Regions from separate parts of the Streptomyces sp. NBC_00209 genome, predicted to be linked through region 1. Evidence: riboswitches for the same ligand, from Rfam matches in the RefSeq annotation. Region 1 holds a riboswitch; the other holds the start of a gene.
What was found. A riboswitch is a leader RNA that binds a small molecule or an ion and turns the genes downstream of it on or off. The one in region 1 is predicted to bind thiamine pyrophosphate.
Positions count from the first base shown of each region.

Region 2: it holds a riboswitch for thiamine pyrophosphate, as region 1 does, so the genes downstream of both, thiC (phosphomethylpyrimidine synthase ThiC) here and OG867_RS06960 (thiamine ABC transporter substrate binding subunit) in region 1, are expected to answer to the same signal.

Region 1 covers NZ_CP108121.1:1,621,017-1,626,060, forward strand. The annotation lists gene OG867_RS06955 (ABC transporter permease) at 1-401, opposite strand, end outside; gene OG867_RS06960 (thiamine ABC transporter substrate binding subunit) at 488-1,591, opposite strand; TPP riboswitch at 1,677-1,793, opposite strand; gene rlmN (23S rRNA (adenine(2503)-C(2))-methyltransferase RlmN) at 1,864-2,970, opposite strand; gene OG867_RS06970 (hypothetical protein) at 3,089-3,616, shown strand; gene OG867_RS06975 (phosphatidate cytidylyltransferase) at 3,682-4,779, opposite strand; gene frr (ribosome recycling factor) at 4,779-5,044, opposite strand, start outside.
Region 2 covers NZ_CP108121.1:3,467,557-3,472,600, reverse strand. The annotation lists gene OG867_RS15635 (IclR family transcriptional regulator) at 1-648, shown strand, start outside; gene OG867_RS15630 (SsgA family sporulation/cell division regulator) at 750-1,187, shown strand; gene OG867_RS15625 (YibE/F family protein) at 1,267-2,595, opposite strand; TPP riboswitch at 2,666-2,799, shown strand; gene thiC (phosphomethylpyrimidine synthase ThiC) at 2,792-4,585, shown strand; gene OG867_RS15615 (hypothetical protein) at 4,642-5,044, opposite strand, start outside.

The DNA.
Region 1 (5,044 bases):
AAGACGTGCGCCAGCAGGATCGCCCACACCGTGGTGTCGAGCCGTACGCCCCACAGCTCGTCCAGCAGCCCACCGCGTCCGAGCAGCGCGAGGAACGCGGTGCCCACGACGACGGTCGGCAGCACGAACGGCACCGTGACCACGGCCCGCAGCACCTGCTTGCCGGGGAAGTCGAACCGGGCGAAGACATACGCGCCGGGCAGCGCGATCAGCAGGGTCAGCGCGGTCGAGGCGAGCGCCTGCCACAGCGTGAACCACAGGACGTCCCGGATCTCCGGCCGGGTCAGCACCTCGCCGAACCGGCCGAACTGCCAGACGCCGTCCGCCTTGAGCCCCCGGCCCACGATCGCGGCGACCGGGTAGGCGAAGAACACGGCGAAGAACGCGACGGGCACGGCCATCAGGCCGAGCCGCACCGCGGTCCCGCGCCGGGCCCGGGCGCGTGCCGACCTCCCGCGCGCGCCCGGTCCGCGTACGGGAGTCTTCGCTACTTCACTACGAGCGAGGACCATGACTGGACCCACTGCTCACGGTTCTTGGCGATGGCGTCCGGGGCGACGGTCGCCGGCTTCTCCGCGGTGGCACCGAACTCGGTGAAGAGCCCGGGCACCTTCGCGTCCTTCGCGACCGGGCTGACGAACATGGTGAGCGGCATGTCCTCCTGGAACTTCTTCCCGATCAGGAAGTCCAGCAGGGCCTTGCCGCCCGCCTCGTTCTTCGCGCCGTCCAGCAGACCCGCGAACTCGATCTGGCGGAAGCACGTCCCGGTGGCGACCCCGGTCGGCGCGGTCTTCGGCCGCGGGTCCGCGTACAGCACCTCGACGGGCGGGCTGGAGGCGTAGCTGACGACGAGCGGGCGGTCGGCCTTGGCCTTCCTGCCGCCGGCCGAGCCGGAGAACTCCTCGTTGTACGCCTGCTCCCAGCCGTCCACGACCTTGACGCCGTTGTCCTTCAGCTTCTTCCAGTAGTCCTGGTAGCCGTCCTCGCCGAAGGTGCCGACGGTGCCGAGGAGGAAGCCGAGGCCGGGCGAGGAGGTCGCGGCGTTCTCGGTGACGAGCAGGTCCTTGTACGCGGGCTTCGCCAGGTCGGCGAAGGTCTTCGGCGGCGCGAGCTTCTTGTCGGCGAAGTACTTCTTGTCGTAGTTGACGCAGATGTCGCCGGTGTCGACCGGGGTGACCCGGTGCTTGTCCGCGTCCAGCTGGACATCGGCCGGGACCCGGTCCAGGCCCTTGGCCTCGTACGGCGTGAACAGGCCGTTGTCGAGGGCGCGCGAGAGCAGGGTGTTGTCGACGCCGAAGAACACGTCGCCGCGCGGGGAACCCTTGGTCAGGATCTCCTGGTTCAGGGCGGCGCCCGCGTCCCCGCTCTTGAGGACCTTGACGGTGTAGCCGGTCTCCCGGGTGAACTCCTTCAGCACGTCCTTGGAGGCGTTGAAGGAGTCGTGGCTGACCAGGGTGACGGTCTTGGAACCGGAGCCCTTGGTCGAACCGGAACCGGACGCCGAGTCGTCGGAACTTCCGCAGCCGGCCAGCGCGGTGACGCCGAGCGCGGCGGCGACGGCCGCCACCGCGGCCTTCTGGGTGGTGCTCATGTGTGATTCCTCCTGGAGTGACCAGGAAGAGACGCGGCCCTGCCCGCACACCGGCGCGGAGCCGGAAGCGGGCAGGGCGCAACAGCTTGAGTATGGTCCGAACTTCCTACCCGGAATGACCCGGGCGAGGTTCAGAGGGTCTGCGGCCAACCTGTCCTTGGTGCCGCACTCTCAGCGCTGTGGCGCTCCCCTGTCGGAATATGCAGTTGATTTCGGCCCCAGGCTACACGGCCGTTTTCGGCCGTGACCCCGGGCACCGACGGTCGCCCGCCTCAGCGCTCGGAGGCCGCCAGCTGCCCGCAGGCGCCGTCGATCTCCTGGCCCCGGGTGTCCCGGACGGTGACCGGCACGCCGTGGTTCGCGATGGCCTCCACGAACGCCCGCTCGTCCTCGGGCCGCGAGGCGGTCCACTTGGAGCCGGGCGTCGGGTTGAGCGGGATGAGGTTGACGTGGACCCGCTTGCCCTTGAGGAGGCGGCCCAGCAGGTCTCCGCGCCACGCCTGGTCGTTGATGTCGCGGATCAGGGCGTACTCGATGGAGATGCGGCGGCCCGACTTCTCCGCGTACTCCCACGCGGCGTCCAGCACCTCGCGCACCTTCCACCGGGTGTTCACCGGCACGAGGGTGTCGCGCAGCTCGTCGTCCGGGGCGTGCAGCGAGACCGCGAGGCGGCACTTGAACCCCTCGTCGGCGAACCGCAGCATCGCGGGCACCAGGCCGACGGTGGACACGGTGATCCCGCGCTGCGAGAGGCCGAGGCCGTCGGGCTCCGGGTCGGTCAGCCGGCGGATCGCGCCGACGACGCGGTTGTAGTTGGCCAGCGGCTCGCCCATGCCCATGAACACGATGTTGGACAGCCGGGCGGGGCCGCCGGGGACCTCACCGTCGCGCAGGGCCCGCATGCCGTCCACGATCTGGTGGACGATCTCCGCGGTGGAGAGGTTCCGGTCGAGACCGGCCTGCCCGGTCGCGCAGAACGGGCAGTTCATCCCGCAGCCGGCCTGCGAGGAGATGCACATCGTGACCCGCTCCGGGTAGCGCATCAGGACGGACTCGACCAGCGTCCCGTCGTGCAGCTTCCAGAGGGTCTTACGGGTGGTGTCGTCGTCGCAGCTGACGTGCCGGACGACGGACATCAGGTCGGGGAACATCGCCTCGGCGAGCTTGTCCCGCGATCCGGCCGGGATGTTGGTCCACTCGGCCGGGTCGTGCGCGTACCGCGCGAAGTAGTGCTGCGAGAGCTGCTGGGCGCGGAACGGCTTCTCGCCGACCGCGGCGACGGCCTCCCTGCGCTCGGCGGGCGTGAGGTCGGCGAGGTGCCGCGGCGGCTTCTTGGCTCCGCGGGGCGCGACGAAAGTGAGTTCTCCGGGCTTAGGCATGGTTCCTCCAGTGTCGCAGACGCGCGGAGGTACCCCGGTGCGTCGCGGTGAGGGACGGCTCACGGGGTAACCGGAACACCACAGGGAGTTCGTAGCCGCCGCGCAGGAGGTAGGTGCCGTGCACACCGTCAAACACTGGTTCAACGACAGCCTGATCGGGCAGGGCGTGGTGGTCTTCGGACTCGGCGTGGGTCTGAACGCACTGTTACGCCACGACGAGCATCCGGCCATGTGGCTGGTCCAGGGCGCCGTCTACACCGTCGTCGTGATGGTGGCCCTGGTCCTCCAGCGGAGGCGGACGAGCCGGGTCACGGGCGCCTCCCCGAGCGCCGTCGCCGGGCTCCTGCGGAAGATCCGCCACCACGAGGTGCCGCGCGACCCGCAGGAGCGGGCCGTGCTGCGGCGACTCGTCGACGACCAGCTGGGCCGGATCGAGCGGGGCAAGCGGTGGCTGCCGTACTGGCTGGGCGCCATGGGCCTGGTCGCCATCGGTCTGCTCGTCCTGGGCGCCACCCGTGGCTCCCTCGGGTACGCCCTGCTCTTCGCCGCCTTCGTGGCGGTGTTCTGTGCCTGGATCCTGTGGATGCGCCGCCGGGCGGTGGCCCTCTACCGCGACATGCGGGTGGCGCTGCGCGAACAGGGCTGACGCCACATGGCTGAGGGGCCACCGCTCGCGAGCGGTGGCCCCTCAGCCATGTGCGGACGCCGGTCTCAGCCGGAGCCGACGAACAGCACGAGCAGCAGCCAGACCACCGGGGCGGTCGGCAGCAGGGAGTCCAGCCGGTCCATGATCCCGCCGTGGCCGGGCAGCAGCGTGCCCATGTCCTTGATCCCGAGGTCCCGCTTGATCATGGACTCGCCCAGGTCGCCCAGGGTGGCGCTGGCCGCGACCGCGAGGCCCAGCAGCAGCCCCTGCCACCAGGAACCGTCATCGATCAGGAACTGCATGCACAGCGCACCGGCCACCATGGCGAAGGTGACCGCTCCGAACAGGCCCTCGCGGGTCTTGCCGGGGCTGATGCGCGGAGCCAGCTTGTGCTTGCCGAACCGCCAGCCGACCGCGTACGCCCCCGTGTCGCTGACCACGGTCAGCAGCAGGAAGGTCAGCACCCGCTGCGGGCCGTCGTCGGCTTTCAGGAGCATGGCGACGAAGGTGGCCAGGAAGGGCACGTAGAACGCGGCGAAGATGCCCGCCGTGACGTCCCTGAGGTAGTCCTCGGGCGGCTGCGCCATCCGCCACACGAGCACCGCCAGGGCGGTCAGGGCCATGGCGATCCAGGCGCCCTCGGCCTCGCGCGCGTATCCGGCGATCACCATGGCGGCGCCGCCGACGGCGAGCGGCACGAGGGGCGCCTTGATGCCCTTGCGCTCCTCCAGCCGGGAGGTGAGCTCCCAGAGGCCGACCACGACGGCGAGCACGATGACGCCGACGAAGACGGCCTTGACGAAGAAGAGCGAGACGACGACCAGGGCGCCGAGCCCCAGACCGACCCCTATGGCGGCTCCCAGGTCCCGGCCCGCGCGCTTCTTCTGCGGAGGCGGGGGCGGGGGCGGCGGCGCGGTCGGCATGGGCTCCTGCGGCTTCTCGTCGCGGAACAGAGGGCCGCCGCTCAGGCGTCCGGCCCTCTGTTCCCGGTGATCACGGTCTTCAGCGTCTCTACCTGCGTCGGGAACGTCCGGCACGATGGGCATGGGCCGAGTCTGCTGGGCGTCGTGCACATCGTAGGCAGGACCCGCCGCAGCACCCTGCATCTCCGGCGTGACCCGGTGACCGGCGCCCTGCGGAGCGCCCCAGGAAGAGTCGTTCATCAGACTTCGAGCAGCTCGGCTTCCTTGTGCTTCAGCAGCTCGTCCACCTGCGCGACGTACTTCGCGGTGGTGTCGTCGAGCTCCTTCTCTGCGCGGCGCACCTCGTCCTCGCCGGACTCCTTGTCCTTGACCAGCTTGTCGAGCGCTTCCTTGGCCTTGCGGCGGACGGCCCGGATCGAGATCTTGGAGTCCTCGGCCTTGGCCTTCGCGACCTTGATGTAGTCGCGGCGGCGCTCCTCGGTCAGCTCGGGGAAGTTGACCCGGA
Region 2 (5,044 bases), 1.8 Mb from region 1:
GCGGGGCTTCCTCTTCCCACCGCCTACCACCTGCTGCGGACCCTGACCCACGAGGGGTATCTGCGCCGGGAGAACGGCGTCTTCCGCTTCGGCGCCGCCGCCGAACGGCTGATGGGCGACCGCGCCGCTCAGAGCCGCCGCAGCATCATGGCCCGTTCGCTGGGCCGCTGGCGGGACGTCGTCGGAGCCCCGGTGTACTGCGCCATCTACCGCGAGGGCGAGATCGAGCTCCTCGCTGTGGCGGACACCCCCGAGCGGCCGGCGGTCGACGAATGGGCGGCGTTCCGCGAGACCGGGCACGCGCACGCGATCGGTCAGTGTCTGCTGAGCCGGCTGGACGAGAAGGCCCGTGAGGACCACCTGGACCGGCACCCGGTGCGCCCGCTGACCCGGTACTCGGTGCGCGACCGTGCGGCGTTCCTCACCCGGCTGCGGTCGCTGGAGCGTACGGAACCGGTCATCGAGCGGCAGGAGTACGCGCTCGGGACCGTCTGCGCCGCCATCCCGATCACGGCCGGATTCACCGCCGCAGCGATGGCCATTTCGGTACCCCTCCACGAGGAGGATCGGTTGCTGCCCGCAGTCGAACGACTACGCGGTGAAGTGTCTAGCCTCTTGCGTTCGTTCGTGTTCTCTATCAGTATCTGAAAAATCACTCCTTGTGATCTGCTATCGCGTGCACCACGATGGCGTCAATAGGGCCATGGGGGATCATTCCTGGCCAGATTCATCTACTGCGGGGTTGAACGATGCGCGAGTCGGTTCAAGCTGAGGTCATGATGAGCTTCCTCGTCTCCGAGGAGCTCTCATTCCGTATCCCGGTGGAGCTCCGGTACGAAGTGTGCGATCCGTACGCGATCCGGATGACCTTCCATCTGCCCGGCGACGCCCCCGTCACCTGGGCCTTCGGCCGTGAGCTGCTGCTCGACGGCCTCAACAGCCCCAGTGGCGACGGCGATGTGCACATCGCGCCGACCGAGCCTGAGGGGCTGTGTGATGTACACATCCGGTTGCAGGTGGGCGCCGACCGTGCGCTCTTCCGGGCGGGCACGGCACCTCTTGTCGCCTTCCTCGACCGTACGGACAAGCTGGTGCCGCTCGGGCAGGAGTGCACGCTGGGTGACTTCGACGGCAACTTGGAGGAGGCGCTGGGGCGCATTCTGGCCGAAGAGCAGAACGCGGGCTGAAGCGGTCCACGGCCCGGGAGCCGTCTTGGCACTCGAACACGACACCTGCCGATCGGGTGAATCACGCTGTGTGTTCAGGTCACGACCTCGCCCGCCGTCGCCGGCCCCTGCCGCTCCGCACGGGTGCCGAAGCCCCGGCTTCCGCGCCGACCCCCGTGCGGTCCGCGGAGACGACCAGCGCCGCGAGCGCTGTCGTCACCGGCACGGAGGCGACCAGTCCGATCGAGCCCACGAGGGTGCGCACGATCTCCTCCGCCACCAGCTCGCTGTTGGCGACCGTCCCCACACTGCTCTGCGCGACCGTGAACAGCAGCAGGAGGGGCAGCGCGGCGCCCGCATAGGCGAGCACCAGGGTGTTGACCACGGAGGCGATGTGATCGCGGCCGATTCTGATCCCTGCCCGGTAGAGCTGATTCGCACTCATGGTGGGGTTCGCCTGGCGCAGCTCCCAGACCGCCGAGGTCTGGGTGACCGTGACGTCGTCAAGCACTCCCAGGGAGCCGATGATGACGCCGGCCAGCAGCAGTCCGCTCATGTCGATGTGCGGATACAGGCCGTGGATGAGGCCGGTGTTGTCGTCGGTGTTCCCGCTCAGGCTCGCCCAGCCGATGAAGAGCGAGCCCAGCAGCCCGATCAGGACCAGTGAGATCAGGGTGCCGATGACGGCGACGGAGGTGCGGGCGGTCAACCCGTGGCAGATGTAGAGCGCGATCAGCATGATCGCTCCGGCCCCGACGACCGCCACCAGCAGCGGATTCGAGCCCTGAAGTATCGCCGGAAGGATGAACAGGGTCAGTACGGCGAACGACAGGGCGAGCGCCACCAGGGCCATGACCCCGCGCATCCTGCCCACGAGCACCACCGCGAGGGCGAAGATCCCGGCCAGCAGTATCAGCGGGAACTTCCGGTTCACGTCCGTCACGGAGTACTGGAGGTCATGGGGCGCGTCGGGGGCGTACGCCACCACCACCCCCTGGCCCTCCCGCAGTTGCCTCGGCGCGTCCGGCTGCACGACTTCGACGAACCGGCGCCCCGAGTCGGGGCCGGTGGTGACCTCGACGGTGGCCTTCTCGCAGAGTCCGCCGGAAGCCGACCGGCCCTCGGGGGGTTGGGTCTCGCCGCTGACGGGAAGCTGGGCGGCGTTCACGTCCTTGCAGTCGACCTCGACGACGCTCACCACCTTTCCCTGCTGGGTCTGCCGGTCGAAACCGACGCCGGTCCGTTCGTGCGCCGGCGCACCATTCGGCCAGAGCACCACGAGACCGACGAGTACGGCGGTCGCGAAGGGGATCAGCACGGCGGCGATCACCTTGCGCAGATGGGTGGAGACGGGTGCGGCCGGGCCATGGCTGTGCGTGTGCGCGTGCTGATGGCCCTGCGGTTCTGAGTCGCGATGAGGGGGCGTCACCGGCCGATCATCGCAAGAAGGACGGGGCCCTCTGTTCAGCTCGCCCGTCCGAGGGCTAGCGTGGTGGCACCTTTGCACACGCGGGAGCTCGGAGCACCGGGCTGAGAGGGCGCTGACCGCCGTACGACCGTACGGGAGACGCTGCGCCGACCGCCGAACCTGTTACCGGGTAATGCCGGCGTAGGGAGTAGGTCTCATGACCACATCGGACACACGCACGCCTGCCTCCAATCAGGGCGACGAGGCCGGGAAGTCCATCGGCTGGCACAAGGGATACGTCCAGGGGCCGCGCCCCGACATCCGGGTGCCGGTCCGCCAGGTGCGCCTGACCAACGGCAAGGACATGACGCTGTACGACACGTCCGGGCCGTACACCGACCCCGCGGCCGAGACCGACGTCCGGCGCGGCCTCGCACCGCTCCGGGAGAACTGGATCATCGCCCGCAGCGACACCGAGGAGTACGCGGGCCGCCCCGCCCGCCCGGAGGACGACGGGCTCAAGCACACCTCGCCGCGGGGTGGGCTGCGCAATCTGGACGCGGTGTTCCCCGGTCGGCCGCGCCGCCCGCGGCGGAGCCGGGACGGCCGCCCCGTCACCCAGCTCGCGTACGCCCGCAGGGGCGAGATCACCCCGGAGATGGAGTACGTCGCGGTCCGCGAGAACGTGCCGGCGGAGGTGGTGCGCGAGGAGATCGCGGCCGGCCGCGCGGTGCTGCCCGTCAACGTCAACCACCCGGAGACCGAGCCGATGATCATCGGAAAGCGGTTCCTGGTGAAGGTCAATGCCAACATCGGCAACTCCGCGGTGACGTCCTCCATCGAGGAGGAGGTGGACAAGATGACGTGGGCGACCCGGTGGGGCGCGGACACGGTCATGGACCTTTCCACCGGCCGCAACATCCACACCACCCGTGAGTGGGTTCTTCGCAATTCACCCGTGCCGATCGGAACCGTCCCCCTTTACCAGGCCCTTGAGAAGGTCGACGGACGGGCGGAGGAACTGACCTGGGAGATCTACAAGGACACCGTCGTCGAGCAGGCCGAGCAGGGCGTGGACTACATGACGGTGCACGCCGGCGTACGCCTGCCGTACGTGCCGCTGACCGCCCGGCGCAAGACGGGCATCGTCTCCCGGGGCGGCTCGATCATGGCGGCGTGGTGCCTGGCGCACCACAAGGAGTCGTTCCTGTACGAGCACTTCGAGGAGCTCTGCGAGATCCTCGCCGCGTACGACGTGACGTACTCACTGGGCGACGGGCTGCGCCCCGGGTCGATCGCGGACGCCAACGACGAGGCCCAGTTCGCTGAACTGCGCACGCTCGGCGAACTGAACGCGGTCGCCAAGCGCTTCGGCGTGCAGACCATGATCGAGGGCCCGGGGCACGTCCCGATGCACAAGATCAAGGAGAACATCGACCTTCAGCAGGAGATCTGCGAGGAGGCGCCGTTCTACACGCTCGGCCCGCTGACCACCGACATCGCGCCGGCGTACGACCACATCACCTCGGGCATCGGCGCCGCGATGATCGCCTGGTGGGGGACGGCGATGCTCTGTTACGTGACGCCCAAGGAGCACCTGGGGCTGCCGAACCGGGACGATGTGAAGACCGGGGTCATCACGTACAAGATCGCGGCCCATGCCGCCGACCTGGCCAAGGGGCATCCGGGGGCGCAGGAATGGGACGACGCGCTGTCGGACGCCCGGTTCGAATTCCGCTGGGAGGACCAGTTCAACCTGGCGCTCGACCCGGACACGGCGCGGGAGTTCCACGACGAGACGCTGCCGGCCGAGCCCGCGAAGACGGCGCACTTCTGCTCGATGTGCGGTCCGAAGTTCTGTTCGATGAAGATCAGCCACAGCATCACCGAGCAGTTCGGCGGCGCGAACGGCGCGGAGGCGACGGCCGAGGAGATCGCCGAGGGGATGCTCGGCAAGTCGCGTGAGTTCGCTGCGGGCGGGAACCGGGTCTATCTGCCGTTGTCCGACTGACCTGGCACGGGACCGGCCGCGCACGGCTCCGGCGCCTTCCGCCGGGGCCGTGGCGGTCAGTCCAGTTCGTGCTCGGGACCGCCGAAGTCGGGGCTGGTGAAGTCCGGGCTGCTGTACGTGGGGCGGGGCGCCGCCGCCGGGCCCTCGTCCGGCCCGGCGAAGTCGGGCCTGCTGTAGCCGATCTTGGGAAGGCGGCCCGTGGGGCGGTGCGGGGCCGGGACCGCAGGACCGGCGGGCTCGGTGAGCGCGTCGCGCAGGAAGGGCACGATGCCCCGCTCCAGCAGCGCCTGCCGCCAGACGTCCTTGGCGAGGGCCACGTCGTCGGGCAGTTGCTCGCGGGCTTCCCGGGCCGGCAGGGACGTCGAGCCGTTGCGCAGGGCTGCGATGAGCAGGCCGATGGCGGCGACGAAGATGGCGGCGGCTGTGACGGCGGCGAAGAACCAGCCCGCGTCCACCATG